DNA from 2 places in the Hoskinsella mucinilytica genome. Region 1 is predicted to be linked to the other one. Evidence: a T-box and tRNA genes for the amino acid it is inferred to sense, from the RefSeq annotation. Region 1 holds a T-box; the other holds one or more tRNA genes.

Evidence for each region. A T-box is a leader RNA that pairs with one kind of tRNA and senses whether it is charged. The one in region 1 lies ahead of alaS (alanine--tRNA ligase), so its partner is inferred to be a tRNA-Ala.
Region 2: it encodes a tRNA-Ala, which carries the amino acid that the T-box ahead of alaS (alanine--tRNA ligase) is inferred to sense. The anticodon was not compared.

What each region holds. Positions count from the first base shown of each region.
Region 1 covers NZ_JBEQZJ010000020.1:2,396-11,833, reverse strand. The annotation lists gene UGRO018_RS08620 (ComEC/Rec2 family competence protein) at 1-265, opposite strand, end outside; gene UGRO018_RS08615 (ComEA family DNA-binding protein) at 262-726, opposite strand; gene greA (transcription elongation factor GreA) at 801-1,277, opposite strand; gene udk (uridine kinase) at 1,307-1,939, opposite strand; gene mltG (endolytic transglycosylase MltG) at 1,949-3,019, opposite strand; gene UGRO018_RS08595 (DUF1292 domain-containing protein) at 2,997-3,257, opposite strand; gene ruvX (Holliday junction resolvase RuvX) at 3,294-3,707, opposite strand; gene UGRO018_RS08585 (IreB family regulatory phosphoprotein) at 3,707-3,964, opposite strand; gene alaS (alanine--tRNA ligase) at 4,025-6,652, opposite strand; T-box leader at 6,689-6,889, opposite strand; gene UGRO018_RS08575 (AI-2E family transporter) at 6,933-8,033, opposite strand; gene UGRO018_RS08570 (hypothetical protein) at 8,057-8,233, opposite strand; gene recD2 (SF1B family DNA helicase RecD2) at 8,278-9,438, opposite strand, start outside.
Region 2 covers NZ_JBEQZJ010000026.1:1,963-11,400, reverse strand. The annotation lists gene UGRO018_RS10600 (LytR/AlgR family response regulator transcription factor) at 1-533, opposite strand, end outside; gene UGRO018_RS10595 (alpha/beta hydrolase) at 751-1,665, opposite strand; gene UGRO018_RS10590 (HdeD family acid-resistance protein) at 1,652-2,941, opposite strand; gene UGRO018_RS10585 (GNAT family N-acetyltransferase) at 3,095-3,688, shown strand; gene UGRO018_RS10580 (M42 family metallopeptidase) at 3,667-4,740, shown strand; gene UGRO018_RS10575 (N-acetylmuramoyl-L-alanine amidase) at 4,810-5,496, shown strand; tRNA gene UGRO018_RS10570 (tRNA-Ile) at 5,644-5,720, shown strand; tRNA gene UGRO018_RS10565 (tRNA-Ala) at 5,739-5,814, shown strand; partial or broken gene UGRO018_RS10560 (hypothetical protein) at 5,831-6,007, opposite strand; gene UGRO018_RS10555 (NAD-dependent epimerase/dehydratase family protein) at 6,296-7,201, opposite strand; gene UGRO018_RS10550 (YitT family protein) at 7,281-8,138, opposite strand; gene UGRO018_RS10545 (BglG family transcription antiterminator) at 8,320-9,438, shown strand, end outside.

The DNA.
Region 1 (9,438 bases):
CTTTCTGATCATCACATGATGCAACCACATAATTACTTTTGATTTCTTGTATCACGATGACCTTATTCGTAGGTAGTGTCGGCTGTCTTGGTTGAATACGAATCAACGCCAACAGCAAAAAGATCAAAAATAATCCATGTCCTTTTGAAAAATGACGAATATGAAAATATCCTATGACCAAGAAGATCAATACGCAGACAAACAGCGAATTCATGTAAACAGCACCCCATAGTGCCAACGCAAAAAATAGCCAACTTTGCTTCATAGGCAGATCCTATCCTGAATTTTGTGAAACAGGGCATCTTTGATTCCCTTTACCTTTTTGATATCTTCAATCGTTTTAAACGGGGTCTGATTTCGATAATCAATAATACGTTGTGCAATAGATGGCCCAATACCCGGAAGCGAATCCAATTCTTCTAACGATGCTGAGTTGATTGAAATTTTGACTTCCTCTTGTTGTTTCGGTATGACCAATACACTTTCATTGGCGATATCCATTGCCAGGTTGATGCTTGATATATCTGCATCTTGTTTACAACCGCCAGCTAACTGTAGAATTTCTTCTACGCTCGCATGCACCGCTACCTCATAGGTACCTGGATGATACACCTCACCCTTTACCTCTACTGTCTTTTGTTTTGTTTCATATTGCCGCATATCCACAAAAGAATATCTTGAACAAAGCAAAAGAAGGAAGAAAACTACCAATCCTAATTTTTTCATAAAATCACCTCTATATATTTACTACGTAAAAAGAGGTGAAAAATCCTAAAAAAAATCCGATTTTTTCGGATTTTTTATTTTAATGAGATAATTTTAACATCATATGGTTCTTCTACATTCTCAATACGCACCGTATCTCCTGCCTTATTATCCATCAAAGCGACAGCCAAAGGGGTGATATTGCTAAGCTTACCATTCATAGGATCAGCCTCGATAGAACCAACGATCGTATAAGTTTCTTCTTCATTTGTTTCCAGATCCTTAATGGTCACAGTTGAACCTAAGGAAACTGTTTTATTAGAAACGGATTTATCTTCACTGATGATCTCAGCTTTGGCAATCATTGCTTCCAATTCACGAATTCTTGCTTCTACACGGGCCTGGTGATCACGTGCAGCGTCATAATCTGCATTCTCACTCAAGTCACCCTGTGCACGGGCTTCTTGCAGTTCTCTAATAACCTCATCACGAACGACATGAATTAGATTTTCCTGTTCCTTGACTAATTCATCATAACCTTCTTGTGTAACTAAAAATTTTTCCTCAGCCATAGTTTATATTTCACTCCTATCGCATGGTATTATACCATGTTTTTCTCTATTATACTACTAATTTTTGTAATCAGAAGATCAATTGCGACCATGTTGTGTCCACCTTCAGGTATGATGATATCCGCATATCGTTTGCTTGGCTCCACAAATTGATTATGCATATCACGAACCGTCATCGTATATTGATCCACAACCGAATCCAATGTTCTTCCTCGTTTTTTTACATCTCGCTTCAATCTTCGAATAAAGCGGATATCCGCATCGGTATCGACAAACACTTTAATATCACAAAGCTCTCTTAATGCTTCCTGCTCAAGTACAAACAATCCCTCGACCACAATAACATCACTTGGTTCCATCCATTCCACTTCATGACTCCTTGTATGCTCCACAAAATCATAGACCGGTTTTTCAACAGCGATACCTTGAAGTAACTGCTTGAGTTGCAGAATCAATAAATCATGATCAAAGGCAAAGGGATGATCGTAATTGGTTTTGACACGTTCTTCCATCGTTTTATCGCTTTGATCCTTGTAATAATCATCCTCACGAATGATAGAAACTGATTTTGTATGTTCATATGCTTCTTTTAATTGTCTGCTGATACTAGTCTTGCCTGATGCACTGCCTCCGGCAATCCCTATTATGATCGTCTTTTTCATACTAACCTCTTATTTTCGTAGATTGTACTTATCGATATTAGCCTCTTGCTCATCCAATGTTTTAGAATAATAGACACTACCATCTCCATAAATATCCGCTACAAAATAAAGATAATCGCTCTTGGTCGGATGAAGCACAGCCTCGATTGCATCCTCACCGGGATTTTCAATTGGACCGATCGGTAATCCTTTATGTACATATGTATTGTAAGGAGAATCAATGTTTGTATTTACCTCACAATCCTCTGGATCACTTAATTTATCATACATTGCATAACAAACAGTTACACTGGAGTCTAATTTCATATCTTGAGTTAAACGGTTATAGAAAACTCCCGCAATAAGCTTCATATCCTCTGGCTTGCTTGCCTCGTATTGTACGATACTGGCCAATGTCATAAGTTCATGAATGCTCATGTTGCTTTGATCTATATCTTTTTTATGCTTATCATAAATACTTTGAAAATGATCTAAAAAGGTACTGGTAATTTCTTTTGCATCTGCATCTTTAGCAAACGTATACGTTTCAGGGAATAGATACCCTTCCAGTTTTACCCTTGTTTGATCATTTAATACATCTTGCGTTAAAAACGGATAAGTTTTCATCAATTCTTTGATATAGGCATCATCATTCCATAATGCAATCAATTCTTCTGCGGATATTCCCATTTTCTTTTGAAGCTCAACAGCGATATCCTTAGCCCAAATACCTTCTCTGAAGGTGATCATGACCTCATCACCTTTTGCTAAATTAGCATCATTCAAAGCTTCCAAAATTTCTTGCGTACTCCAGCTTTTATCTAATACAAAATTTCCTGCCTTTACATCTTGTAGACCATTCAGCTTACTACACAATTTAGTCGTCATCTCATTTTTTATCAAGCCTTCTTTTTTTAGGTTTGATATCACAAGTGACATTCCTTCTCCGCTTTGAATCTCAAAATTCACCTTTTCGCTAGTAGCGCTGATTGGCTTTAAGCTTTGTTGATAAAAAACAAATCCACCCAATCCCAACACTACAACAATAGCTGCGATCAAACAGGGAATCCAAACCTTTTTATTCGTCAACAGCTTCTTCATCTTCAGCAAATGCTCCTATTACTTCTTCAACCATTGCCCATTCTTCATCAGATTCGATTGGCAATAAATTTCCTTCCTCATCATAACGAGATGCAAATACTTCACCCGTATCAGAATCAGGATCTTCAAATACTACATAGGTCTTTTCCTTTGCTTCATCTTCAAATGTGAATAAAATTTCCATTCTTTTTTCATTGCCGTTTTCATCTGTAACATATAAACTACTTGAATCTAACATAATTTTTCCTCCTAAAAGCTAAGGGGCTTTATGCCCCTAGTATTTGCTATCTAAATAACTTTGAAGTATCTGAACTGCTGCCATCTGGTCGATGACCTTCTTGCGCTTTTTACGTGACACATTTCCGGCAATCAAAATTTTCTCGGCTGCAACGGTTGTCAATCGTTCATCCCATAAGATAACTTCAATGCCAAGCGTTTCTAATTTTTCCTTAAATGCATAACTGATTTCCCCACGGATACCAACATCTCCATTCATATGTTTTGGTAAACCTAAGACAGCTGTTGTAATCTGAAATTCCTTGATGTATGCTTGTACCTGTTCAAAAGCGGAATCATAATCATCACTTTCAAATCTTAACGTTTCAACAGGACGAGCGATCATGCCCATGGCATCACTGACACTGACCCCTAATGTCTTACTTCCTAAATCTAATCCCAATGTTCGCATTATTTATCTTCTTCCAGATATGCTCTCACCAATTCCTCGATAATCTCATATCGTTCCACACTTTGAATAATCGTACGTGCATTGTTATGTGAACTAATGTAAGCAGGATCATTACTAATCAGATAACCAGCGAGCTGGTTGACAGAATTATAGCCTCTTTCATCCAATGCTTCTTTTACTAAGCGTAATACATGCTTGATATTGTCTCGTTTTAAATCATCTGATTTAAAAGACATCGTTTCCGTAACATCTTTCATCGTATTACCTCCTTTTGTCTATAACCTTATTTTAGCTTATTTTACCTTAAAAGAAAACCCTTATGACAGCATATTTGCAATTTCACTCATTGCTGCGTCAATTTTTGAAGTATCCTTTCCACCGGATTGTGCCATATCATTTCGACCTCCGCCTTTTCCATCACAAAGCAAAGCAGCCTGTTTTACCAAATCACCACATTTTACTCCACTTTGAACGGCAAGTTCATCTGCACCGGCAACAAATACCACTTTATCCTGTGCAACGCTCGCTAAAAATACAACCACATTTTCCTTTTGCGATTTGATGGTCGCAACGATATCCTTCATTGCTTTGGCATCCAAACCATCTACACGCTCTAATAATACATTTCTTCCATTCATCTCTTTTAAATGAGTTATCATATCATTTGCTTGAAGCGAGAACATCTTAGCTTGAAGTGTTGCTAATTCTTTTTTCAAACTTGCATTTTCATCTAACATGGCAGAAACCTTAGTTTCTACATGAGCGATGCCTTTCATTTTAAGATCAGTCGCAATCATATGTAAAGTGTCATTTTCTTTCGCAAATTCTTGATATGCATCATATCCTGTTTTTGCAGTAATTCGTCTTACACCAGAACCGATGCTTTCCTCACTTATGATTTTACATACACCGATTTCCTGCGTATTATTGACATGACACCCTCCGCAGAATTCCTTAGAAACATTTCCCATCGTAACGACACGAACCACATCACCATATTTTTCATCAAATAAGGCTGTTGCGCCACTTTGTTTGGCTTCTTCAATTGGCATTTCTTCCTTACAAACCACATAATGTGCAGCAATATATTGATTGACCAACATCTCGATTTCTTTAAGCTGTTGTTTATTTACCTTTTCAAAATGAGTGAAGTCAAAGCGAAGATATTCATCACTGACAAAACTTCCTGCCTGTTGAATATGGCTTCCAACTACTTGTTTCAATGCACTTTGAAGCAAATGGGTACAAGAGTGATTATGTGTGATGATATCACGTTTTTTATGATCTACCTTTAACGTTAGCTCATCGCCCTCTTTTAATGTACCATATGCAATCTTCACCTTATGTAGATGCTGTTTATGTGGCGCTTTGCTTGTCGTTGAAACTAATGCGTGTACTTGGTCATTTTCCATGATACCACTATCACCGATCTGACCACCACTTTCCGCATAGAATACCGTTTGATCAACTACCACATCGCCCTCATCATCCAACACATCTACTCTGACACCATCTTTAAACAATGCAATCACGTGCGCCGTTGTTTCTCTTTGATCATATCCGATAAAGTTACTTTCTGCGACAAACTCCATAAGATCCTTTGATTGTGATGACATAGATTGTGCATCTTCACGTGCATTTCTTGCACGCTCTCTTTGTTTCTCCATTTCCGCATGGAAGCCATCTTCATCTACTTGATAGCCACTTTCCAAAGCAATTTCTATCGTTAGTTCTAATGGGAAGCCATAGGTGTCATATAATTTAAAGGCCGTCACACCATCGATCGTCTTCGTATCGGCATTTTGTACCATAACATCTTTCAATAGTTTTTCACCATCTACCAAAGTCGCATGGAAACGCTCTTCTTCTGCCTTTACCAATTTTGCGATATAATCCAATTTTTCCTCAAGATAAGGATAATAATCCTTCATGATCTCATAAACGGTTGGAACCAATCGATACATAAAAGCTCCTTCGATTTTTAACTTTTTCGCAAAACGCACTGCACGACGTAAGACACGACGTAAAACATAGCCACGCCCTTCATTTGAAAATAAAGCACCATCCGCAAGTGCAAATGTCACGGTACGAATATGATCCGCAATCACACGAAATGCCATTTTATATTCAGGATCACCATAACGTTTTTCTGTATAATGCTCTACTTCATGAATGATCGGTAAGAATAGATCTGTATCAAAATTGGTTTCACCACCTTGTACAAGACATACCAAACGTTCTAATCCCATACCTGTATCGATGTTTTTATGTGGTAATTCCTTATATTCATTTCTAGGCAATTCCGGTTTACAATCAAATTGTGAGAAAACTACATTCCACACTTCGATATATCGATCGTTTTCCATTTCCTCAAAGAACAAACGCTCCCCTAGACCTTTTGGATCATACGCAGGTCCACGGTCAAAGAAGATCTCACTATCAGGGCCTCCTGGACCTTCTCCGATTTCCCAGAAGTTATCATATGTCTTTAAGATATGAGATGGATCTACACCACATACTTCGGTCCAAATGCGATATGCATCTGCATCATCAGTATAAACTGATACATATAGTTTTTCTTTAGGAAAACCGATCCACTCTGGACTTGTTAGAAATTCCCAAGCAAATGGAATCGCCTCTTCCTTAAAATAATCGCCGATAGAAAAATTACCTAGCATCTCAAAGAATGTATGATGACGTGCCGTCTTCCCTACATTTTCAATGTCATTGGTACGAATAGATTTTTGTGCATTTGCGATTCTAGGACTTTCTGGTTTGACACTACCATCAAAATACTTTTTCAAAGCCGCAACTCCTGCATTGATCCATAAAAGAGTTGGATCATCATGTGGTACCAAAGAAGCACCTGGTTCGATCATATGACCTTTCGATTTGAAATAATCTAGAAATAGCTGTCTGATTTGACTTCCTGTTAATTGTTTCATTAAACATCCTCCTTACAATAAAAAAATCGTTCCAATCATAGGAACGATAGATTTTCTCTTACCGCGGTACCATCCTAGTTCACTCATTTGTTGAGTACACCTTAATTTCTTCATTAACGCCGAAGACCCGCGTAACCACTCCCAAGCAGCCTTCCATGATCTCATCACAAAGCTTTCACCAACCGCTTTTTCTCTAAGCTGAATCTTTCATGTACTCCTCTTGTTCCTCGTGTTTTTATGCGTTTCAATTATAACAAATCTTATATTTATTTACAAGGTTTTATTTTCTGTATGCATTCGTTTTCTCTTCTTTCATAACTTCATCAAAATCCTGCCAAATATCTTCCCATTCTCCTAGTTGATCACTGGTTTTCGCATGCAGATAACTTCGAATGGCAATCTGAGCGATACTAGCAAAAATTGGAGATAAAATCACACCGACAACTCCAAATAACGCTTCTCCTATGAAGATGAAAATGAAAGATAGAATAGGACGAACATTCATAGTGTGATTAAATATCAGAGGCTGAATGATATTACTTTCTAATTGTTGAATACACCATACGATACCAAAGGCAAGCCAAGGAAATTCTTTATAGCTTAATGCTCCTGCAATGGCGATCAAAATCAATCCAAGGGTAGCGCCAATATACGGAAATAGATTCAACAAAGCAAGTATAATGGCATATAAGATTGCATTAGGAAAGTCAAATATATATAAAACAACGCCGACACTTAATGTGATAAACAACAAATCTAATAGAGTACCACAAAGATACTGATAGACGATATTGCTCATCGTGTGATAAAAATTCGCATAACGTTTGTAGTCTTTCCAAAGTTTTTTTGCGCTACGCTTCCAATAATCTAAATCTAATGATAAGAAAAACGCTGTAAAAAACGCAATACCATAATCCGTAAAGGTACTCATCGTTGTTTTCAAAGAATCAATGACCAATACATAACCTTCTTGCATATATTTGTTTTTAAAATCTTCGATATTACCAAAAGCAATATGATAGTGATCTAAAAAGTCTTCTAATCGAGCAATCCAGGAAGGAAGTATCGTCACAAAATCCATAAGTTGATGATAAAGTAAAGGAATCATACCAATCGCAAACACCAATAAGAATATGATAATAGCTGTATATACAATGAAAACAGATAACTTAGTTGAACAATGTCGTTTCAACTTATCGATAAAAGGCTGTAAAAATAAAGCAATGACAATTCCTCCAAATACCGGTACAAAACTATGATATAAAGAGAGCAGCCATTCAAATAATTGCGTCTGTTTTAAAATCAAAATCAAAACAAGACAACATATAAAAAGAGGAAGAAGCTTTTTTGCATAAATACGCAAACACTCAAGTAGTTTCATAAAAGAAAAACCCCTGTATGGGGTTAATCCAGATCCATGCAATCACAAATCGTATCTGTTGCATGGTGAAGTTTTTTCATCATTTTCTTTTTCGTTTTCTTTGATTTATGACAAAAATCTTCTAGCTCTTCCTCTTGGCTATACCCGATATAAATTCCCAGAACCATACCTAAGGCAGCCGATACCATGTATTTATTCATATATATCACTCCTATCGCTATTAGCATGGAATGATATACACAAATTATCCAAAAACAGATAGAATTCTTTGTTTCAAAGTACTTTTTCTGATATGGCGATCCTCTACATGGATGGCATGATAAAATAATTCCTTATCTCCAAGTAAGACCAGACTTTTTTTCGCACGTGTAACCGCTGTATAAATCAAGCGCTTTTGTAACATATAGCGATAATCTTTTACAATTGGCATAATTACGATAGGATATTCACTTCCCTGGCTTTTATGGATGGAAATACAATAGGCATGTGTGATATGAAACATGGAATCTCCACTATATTCCACGATATGATCATCAAATTCTACTCTAATTCGATGTTTTCCCTGAATATCCTCATCTGCATAAATGATCTCTTTCAATACGCCGATATCACCATTGCTCACTTGATCATCTGGTTGATTCTTCAACTGTAGGATCTTATCCTCTTCTCGAAAGGTACGATAGCCGATTTTTAATTCTTTTTTATATGGATCAGGTGGATTGATCATTTGTTGAAGTGCATTGTTTAAAGCATCAATTCCCGCAACTCCTTGATACATTGGTACCAATACCTGAATATCCTTGGCCTCATAGCCCTTTTGTAGCGCATTGGCTACAACCTGATTTACCAAAGTCCTGACCTCGAAATTTTCACATTGAAAATATGCCACATCTTGTAATGAATCTAAATCGGGCTCTATTTCATCTTTGATATCATGTGCCAAAGTGACAACGCCACTTCCCTGCTTTTGTCTGAAAATTTTTGCCAAGCGAATCAATGGGAAACATTCACTTTCTATGAGATTTTTTAACACACACCCAGGTCCGACACTGGCAAGCTGATCCTCATCTCCAATCAACAAGATTTTTTTCACATCTCTACAAGCAAGCAAAAGATTATAAAACAGCCATTGATCTACCATAGAAAATTCATCTATGATCAACACATCAGCTTGAATAGGTTCATCTTCATTCACCAAAAAAGTATTACTTTCCAGATCCCATTTCAAAAGCGCATGGATCGTAGTTGCACGTCCATCACTAAGTTGACTGAGACGCTTTGCTGCTCGTCCTGTCGGAGCACAAAGGCTAATGATGTCATTGGGATAATATTGCTGATACAAAGAAAGAATCCCTTGTACGATGGTTGTTTTGCCTGTCCCCGGCCCTCCTGTTATGATAGAAAA
Region 2 (9,438 bases), on a different contig from region 1:
TTTAATATTTCACCCCATCGTTTCATTGTATAATGGCAACATAAGTTTTGCTTGTTATTGAAATGCAAAATCGTATATTTACGATCAGCTTCAATGTAGAGTATATCTTTGAAATAAAGCTTTTTCTGACTAACATCCCTAAGAAAAAAGCCAGCACAGAAATCAAGGTAATCAAACATGATTTCATGAAATTCTCGATTGAAAGCATCCTGTGTGATTGGAAGTGTGAAATATAAATTAGCACCTGTTTTATAGCCTTCTTTTACATAGCGCTCTGAATCACAACACAATAAAATACGAAGCTTTTTATTCTTACGTCGTACTTGTATCGCCGCATGCAATAATGTGTCCCCATCACAGGTCAGATCCATTACCAAAACATCTATATCATAACATTGTTCAATGAAAGCTTGTTCATTCCTGATCATAAAACAATGCTCCAGCTTCATTTCAATATGACCCGGTAATGGAACGTTATGAAAAAGAGTATCAAGTTCTTTGGAATATTGTTTACTACATACCAAAATCTTCATAAAAAGGTCACCTCATCCGCTTAGTATGAAACATCATTCAACATTTTTATTTTTTTAATATATATGTTTCATGCTATATAAGTATATCATACTTATTTTGTGAGTAAAAGTCTTACCTTTTGTAGGTATCCGAGATCATTTTATCTTTATTTTTTATAAATTGTCATTTTCTTAACTACAGGATAGAAAAAAAGGTCTGTCTTTCAAACAAACCTTTTTATAAATTTTGACGGATGTCAACTAAAAATGAGTCAATGCTCTCCCAATATAATTGAGGACGGATCTTACAACTGTTGGCATGTCTTCCTCCGGGAATCATAACTTTTCTCTTCTTGTTGTTGCATAATGTGTAAAGTTCTTCCATCATATCAATGGAAATAAAGGTGTCTCTATCACCATGTAGAAATAAGATGGGAACCTTACTATGTTGAACGTGAATGCTAGGGTTTGCATCTTTGATCCGATATCCGCTTTTCCATTTCATTACGAGTGATAAGCAACCAATCAAAAAGCTACTTGGTACTTTGGGAACCATTTGTTTTACGATATGCGTAAGCTGATCTTTTAAATTAGAGAACCCACAATCTTCAATGATGGCTTCTATTGGATAAGAAACGGCATCAGCACACATCATGACGGTACTTGCGCCCATACTGACTCCATAAAGAAGAATTTGTTCTGCGCCCTCTTGTTTTAATTTGTCACACCAAGCCAAAATATCTAAATGATCCAGATAACCAAAGCCTATGACAGAACCTTCACTTCTTCCATGTCCCCTTAGGTCAGGTAATAACACCTGATAGCCTCGATCATAAAATTGATGTGCCTGAGGTATCATATCTTCCAGTCTACCCATATAACCATGTACGATAATGACCCAGCGATTACCTTTGTTACGTATTTCGCTCGCATGTAGTTTGATATGATCCTCGGTATTCATTTCCAAGTGTTTCACATTTTTATTTTGTAAATACCATTGATCGTCTTCCGTCAATGTCTTATGAGGATTGATAGATATAAAGGGCTTTTCTGTCTTGGCATCAATGGCTCGATGATAAAAATATAAACCGATTCCTATACAGATGCATAAGATGATCACAACAATGATCAATAGAATACTAAGTAGTAACATGTCGTTTGTATCCTTTCTTCTTTTTCTTTACGCAGGGATAAATCGCCTGTGATATGACAAAACTATGTGGCTTTGTATAAACTCGTTGTAAATAATCAAGATAAGTGCCTGGAGTAACGAATCCTCTCATATTCAAGATATCACTTCCAAGACTTCCTAAGATTCGATCAACGAAGCGTACACAGTTATTTCCTAATACAAAATAGGTTTTAAAACATCCCTGTTGAAATTTATAAAATTCGGCATGAGTTGCCAAATAAAGTTGATTAGAGAACTGTGGATACTCTTTGGATGGATCTTTTACAATATTTGGTTTCCAAGGAATGGTATTGGTAAATAATGTCGCAAGCTCTTCGTGGACCTTTTGTTTTTGTTCCTCATTCAAACGTAATCCGAATGCAAAAATGGTATTTTCTTCATGTTGGATACAAAATGGTAAGTAAGGATCTTCATCGGCGATAAACAGTACACCATCACCTAAAGCTTCCATCATAAATACACTTTCATGGTCATAGTTCCCATATGAGTATACCTTATGATCCATACTGAAATCAATATGTCCGATCATACCAAATCCTTTTTCTGTGGCATGAATGTAAATCATCATATCACAATTTCCTTCTTCTTTTTGATCATAAAGAGATGCTTTTTCTCCATTATCTTGAAGATAATGATTCAATTGATTGATCATTCTTTTAGGTATCAATGCACACATCCAAATAGGAAGCGTGATACGAATCTTTCGTTTTAATGCATATTTATGATCAATCGAAAGGATATCACGTATATAGGTAAGGCCAAGTGCAATACAATAAATTCCTATCCATATTAACACATCCTCTACCTTCATATAAGGAGATAGTGATAATACGATTGCGAATATTAGATAAAAAATTGAGGCAACGCTGTCTATGAAAACACCGTTTGCATGGTTTTTCCAAGAGAGATAGGCATTGATTCCTTTGGCCATGCCATTGATAGCCAAATAACCGGCAAATAACAGGGTAAAGATGCTCATAGGAAGTTTTGGTGTTAAGATGCATAAAAATGCAAGGATCCCATCACATAAGATACGGAGGGTATCCGCATTATGAAAGTTATGCTGTAACCATTTTTTTATGAACAAGGAAAGCCCTTGTAATAAAGCGATGACACCTATCATCCATAAGAAAAAGGCTAAGATTGTTGCTTTTTTCCATATCAATAGGATACCAAAAATCAACAACATACTACCTGTGAAGGTATAGGTGACTTTATCCATATGTTTTTTGATCATAGACGATTTCCTCCCTTTTCTTTATGGTACAACTTTTTCTGCTCTCTCACAAGATTTTGAATGTTTGTTTATAAATACAAAACAGACGTTCTCTCTTGTGTTTGATTGATAAACGTTTATAATAGAAATGAACCATGAGGAGAGAAAAAGAGGATGAATGCAGAAATAGATGTTACAGGTGTTTGTTTGACAACGCCGAGATTAAGGATAAGAGAATGGCATAAAGAGGATCTACAGGATTTTTATGAATATGCATCAATGGAAGAAATCGGTCATATGGCCGGATGGAATCGCCATACTTGTATCGAGGATTCTCAAAAAATTCTAGATTTATTTATTCGAGAAAAGAAGACGTTTGCTGTTGTATGGAAACAAACGGGAAAAGTGATCGGTTCTATTGGGTTGGAACCCATTCATGTGAATATAGATGATCATTATGAATTGAAAAAGGGAAGAGAAATAGGCTATGCTTTACATCGAGGTGCATGGGGGAAAGGAATCATGCCAGAAGCAGTACGTGAAGTGATTCGTTATTGTTTTGAGGAATTAAATTATGATTTCTTATGCTGTGGTCATTTTCTTTTCAATCATCAATCACAAAGAGTCATCGAAAAACTAGGGTTTCATTATTTGAAGGATGTAGATTTCTCTACTCAGAATGGACAAAAGCAACAAAGTAAACTTTATATCATGACAAAGGAACAATACAAAGAGGAGTTAATCGTATGCACACAAAACAAGAAATGATACAAATGATTCAGCGATTTTCAAATGCAAATGGTGTAAGTGGTTTTGAAGATGAGGTAGTTTCCCTGGCTCAGGAATACTGTCCAAGTCAATTCACCTTTCATGAAGATCATTTAAGAAACGTATATTTGAAAGAAAAGATAGAAAAACAGGGGAAACCATATATTTTGATTGATGCCCATAGTGATGAAGTCGGCTTCATCATTCAAGCGATCAAACCTAATGGAACCATGACTTTTTTGCCATTAGGAGGTTGGGTACCAGATACCATGCCTGCATCTAAGGTACGCATTAAGACCATGGATGGTACTTATGTGAGTGGTATCATAGCCGCAAAACCACCGCATTTTATGAAGGATCGAGAACATCCCGAAGCTCTTTCCTCACAGGAAATGGTGATAGACGTAGGAGCATCCAGTAAGCAAGAGGTGATAGAGCGTTTTCATATTGGAATAGGTGCACCTGTTGTCCCGGATGTAATTTGTGAATATGACGAAGAAAAAGATCTATTCCTTGGTAAAGCATTCGACTGCCGTATAGGTTGTGCAGCTGTTATCGAAACCTTAGCTAGAGCCTTTAGTAATGAAATGAATATCATTGGTACCCTTTCTTCACAGGAAGAGGTAGGAGAGCGTGGAATGAATTTGGTCACTAAAACCATTTCTGCGGATATTGCGATTTGTTTTGAAGGTTGCCCTGCAGATGATACTTTTCAAGAGGAATGGATGATTCAGACTGCACTTCGTAAAGGAGGAATGCTTCGCCATTTCGATCGCAGTATGATTACCAATCCAAGATTTCAACGCTATGCCCTAGATCTTGCGAAAGAATTGAATATCCCATATCAAGAAAGTGTAAGAAGCGGTGGAGGTACCAATGGTGCTATGCTTCATGTTTCTCATAATGGAATACCAACGATCGTAATCGGAGTACCTGTACGCTATATTCATTCTCATCATGGTTTTACGACATTAGAGGATTTTGAACATAGCGTACAACTCGCAAGTGCTATTGTTTCTAGAATGAATCAAGATATCTTATCACGGTTTTAGGAAGTCTTCGGACTTCTTTTTTTAGTTATTAATTTTTTTCCCTAACATATACTGGAATTGGTGAGTGATATGAGGAGAAAAACTTATGTAATGATCGTGGCATTGGTCGCAACCGTTTGTGCATCCACTTTTATGCTATCCCATATACAACATATCAATGCTTTAAGAGATTATAAGGCATTGAGTGGTGTTAGTGTCGTATTGGACCCTGGACATGGTGGAAAAGATGATGGCGCAAGAACCAATGATGCAAAAGAACAGGAAATAAATTTAAAGATTGCGGAAAAGTTGAAACTATTATTGAGTAAAGATGGTGCCAGTGTCACTATGACAAGAGATGGTGCTTATGACTTAGCGAGTGAACAGGCAACGAATCGAAAAAAAGAGGATATGAAGAAAAGAGTGGAAATGATCAATCAGGATCAAACAGATCTATTTTTGAGCATTCACTTGAATGCTTATCCTAACCCATCTGTAAAAGGAGCACAAGCATTTTATAAAAAAGACAATGAAGTTAGCAGAGTATTTGCGGATATCGTACAGAAAAATTTTAAGAAATTGACAGGTACCAAGATGACAAGCAAAACGGGAGATTATTATATATTAAATAATACAAATAAAATCGGTGCTTTGGTGGAGTGTGGTTTTTTATCAAATGAAGAAGATCGGGAAAAATTGAAAACAGAAGAGTATCAACAAAAGGTTGCTCAATGCTTGTATGAAAGTGTCTTAGAATACTTCCAAATGTTAGCTTAAACGTATGACATTTTCTGATCGTTTATCATCGAAAAAGTTAGCAAATATAGGGTGAAAAAAGAAATGCAAAAAAAATAAAAAAAATTTAAATTTCTTGTTGACAGATATAAACCTCCATGGTATTATAATAGGGCATTCGATGGAAACGGGCCTGTAGCTCAGGTGGTTAGAGCGCACCCCTGATAAGGGTGAGGTCGTTGGTTCAAGTCCATTCAGGCCCACCATCGAATTTAAATATACATGGGGTTTTAGCTCAGCTGGGAGAGCACCTGCCTTGCACGCAGGGGGTCATCGGTTCGATCCCGATAAGCTCCACCAAATAACAAATAAGTCCTTAAATAAAGGACTTTTTTATATGTTGAGAAGATTTATTCACATAATCAATCAAATAATCTTCACTATCTTTAATCAAATGAGTATAAACTTTAAGTGTGATATTAACATCACTATGACCTAATCGTTTCCTAACTGCTACAATATTAACACCACTTGAAATAAGATTAGAAGCATGGTAATGTCTGAATTATGAATTCGTATTCTTTTCAAATGAGATTTTTTTATAGCCGTATCTTTGACATTTTCAAGCGTAGATCGTGGTATAAGCTTTATAAGACCAAAAATAAATGAATCATCATTAAAACCACAAACATTCATTAGTAATCATTTAAATATTGAGAAATAGTTGAACCTAAAGTAACTTTACGTGTACTAAATATATTTTTAGTTTCCTATAGGCTTCAACTAAATGCTTTAAAAAAATCATGTCATCCCTTGTGTTAGGGAAACATGATTTTTTACATTATGAGGTAAAATGTTTATCAATGAATTCGATATAATCTTTTCTGACATGATCTTGTGGATGAGCACAATACCAATCAAAGGACTCTTTTAGACCTATGACAAGATCTTTTGTATCACATAAGAGTTCTTTCTGTCTGGTCACATCTAATTCATATTCATAATCGTGGAAACTAAAGTAATCTCTTTGATTTTCATGTTGTGTGACAGGTATCATTTGAAGCTTTGCTTGTGCAACTTGATAACAAAGCTCTACAAATGTTTTTACATCCACGGTTGATTCATTTCCAACATTATAAATATGATGCTTTGGGTGTTTGGTAATTAATAACTCAATCATCCTACATAAATCCTCTACATGAAAAAATTGTAGCTTCATATTACCGTTTTTCGGTAAATAAAAAGGTCTGTTTTTCAATGCGCATTCAAAGACAAAAGGCTCTCTATAAAGATTTTGCATAGGTCCATATAAATAAGGCGGTCGTAGAATATAAGCCTGTGGAACCTTAGTTAAAAGATATTTCTCAGCATCCGCTTTATTTGTTCCATAGTCTTTCCAAATACTATTTGGACCAATCTTTTGATCCTCTGAAAAAGGTTGTGGATTGGTTTCGGGATAGACTGCCGAAGAACTGATAAATACATAGTCTTGTACCTTAGGTAATGCTTGTAATAAGTGTTCGATATCAAGAGAATGATAGGCACAAACATCAATTACTGCATCAAAATTTTGACACTTAAGTTCATCTTGTAAATGGTTTCTGTCAGCACAAATCAAATGTACACCTTCTACTTGTGGTCTGGAATTTCGATTTAAAACCGTAACTTCATATCCCTTCTTAACAAAATACTGTGCTACAAAACGACTGACAAATACCGTTCCTCCTGTAATCAAAAGATGCTTCATTTTATTTGCCTCACTTTCTATATTGATAGGATATCTTTTTTTCTGAAATTATGCAAGAAAAAAACGGTTAGTTACCGTTTTAATCAATTGGGCGTTGATAGAAACCACCGAAAAATTGTTCTGTCCTTAATACATTGATGATAGCGTGAGGATCTACCTCTTGAATGATATGAACAGCATCTGTGATCTCATAAGAAGAAACCACGGTATGCAACAGATATAACTTTTTCTTACTAAATCCACCATAACCTTGTACACAAGAGATACCATGACGAAAGTTATCTACATAGCCATCGATGACATTTTCAGGGTCATCAGTTGTAATCTGTAAGGTAACTCGTTCATAACGATGATGAAAGGTAGAAATCGTCTTGGTAGAAATAAACTGGAAGACGATGGAATATCCCGCATAGATCCAACCAAACATATAACCGAAAATACAAAGAATGATCGCATTAAATACAAATACCTGTTCCCATATGGAACGTCCGATCTTATTAGATACATACAATGCGATAAAGTCAGTTCCACCTGTACTGGCGCTAGATTTTAACGCCAACACTACACTGATTCCATATAAAAAACCACCAAATACAACATTTAATACCACATCATCAAACAGTGCCGGAAAGGTAAGGACCTTCAACAATAAAGAAGTTGTGATAAATTGAATCGTTGATAAGAATGTGAATTTTTTTGAAATGCTCTTGTAACAGGCCAATGCAACCGGAATATTCAAAACCAAAATACATATGGATGTTGAAATGTTTTGCCCATATAAGCCGGCAATTTTATCGATCAGTATTGCAACACCGGTAAAACCACTACTTAATAAATTACTAGGCTGAATAAATGCCTTAATGACATAGGTCTGTAAAAGAGAACTCAGTAATACGCCCCCTAAGCATAAGATAAATCTCAATTTTTTATTCTTCATGTCATTCTCCCTTCAATTGAAATCATTCATCATTATATCTAAGTAGAGAAAAAACGATGCGAAAACATCTTCCTAGTCCTAGGAAATTCTTACTAAGGAAATTTCCTAGGTGTTAGGAAAAACTGTTGGGAACATCTAAGAAAGTTTGATTTATAATAATATTAGAAAGGGCGTGTAGAAAATGGCATTGAACAAACGGCAGGAAAGAATTATTGCTATGATGAACGACGCAAACGAATGGATCACAGGTAAAGAACTTAGTAAGCTATTGAATGTAAGTGATCGTACCATACGAAGTGATATGGACGCAATCAATCGTTATTATAATGAGGAATTGATTGAGAGCAATTTGCGTTATGGGTATCATCTAAATCCTGAAATCTTTCGTACGCTTGATATTGAATTAGCTGAACCAATACCACAAACACCACAAGAGCGTTGTGTTTATATCATACAAGAGTTGTTATTTGAAAAGAATGAATTGAATTTGTTATCTTTACAGGACAAAGTATTTGTAAGTGAATATTCCATTGATAATGACATAAAGCGTATCAAGAAAATGATTGAACCTTATCCGGAATTGAAGTTGGTAAGAAGCAAGAATTATATCCATCTTGAGGGAGCTGAGGAAAGTAAGCGAAAGTTATATAAAGATTTACTGGCTGCTGAAACGCAAGGTAATTTCTTGAATCTAAATAATTTGGCTGCCTTATATAAGGATTTTGACTTATTATTGGTGAAGGATATATTGGAATCCACCTTTGATAAGCATAACTATCACGTTAGAGAAATGGCATTTCCTATGTTGATGATCCATGTAGGAATCGCAATTGAACGTATCATACGCAGAAACTACATACAAACAGATCGTAAAAATGAAGAACTGAAACAAAGTCAGGAATATAAGATCGCCGAAGAATTTTTCTGTAATGTTGCCAAAAAAATTCGTATTGAAATTGTAGAAGACGAAGTTGCTTTGTTGGCATTATTATTGATGGGAAAAAAAGGAACAAGCTATACCAAAGATTTGGTCGCAATGACGCATCATTCTTTATCCAGTGATGAAGTAGTTGAAGGTATGCTAGATGTTATTCATAGCGATTTCGATATTGATTTCTGTCAGGACTCGGATTTAAAAATCGGTTTAAAGATGCATATGCAATCATTGATGGAACGTCAAATGAAACATGTTGAAGTTTCTAATGTTTATTTACAAGAAATCAAGCGTAAATACCCTTTGGTGTTTGAAATGGGTATTCGTGTTGCACGGTATCTAGAAGAACAACTAGGAGAAGAAATC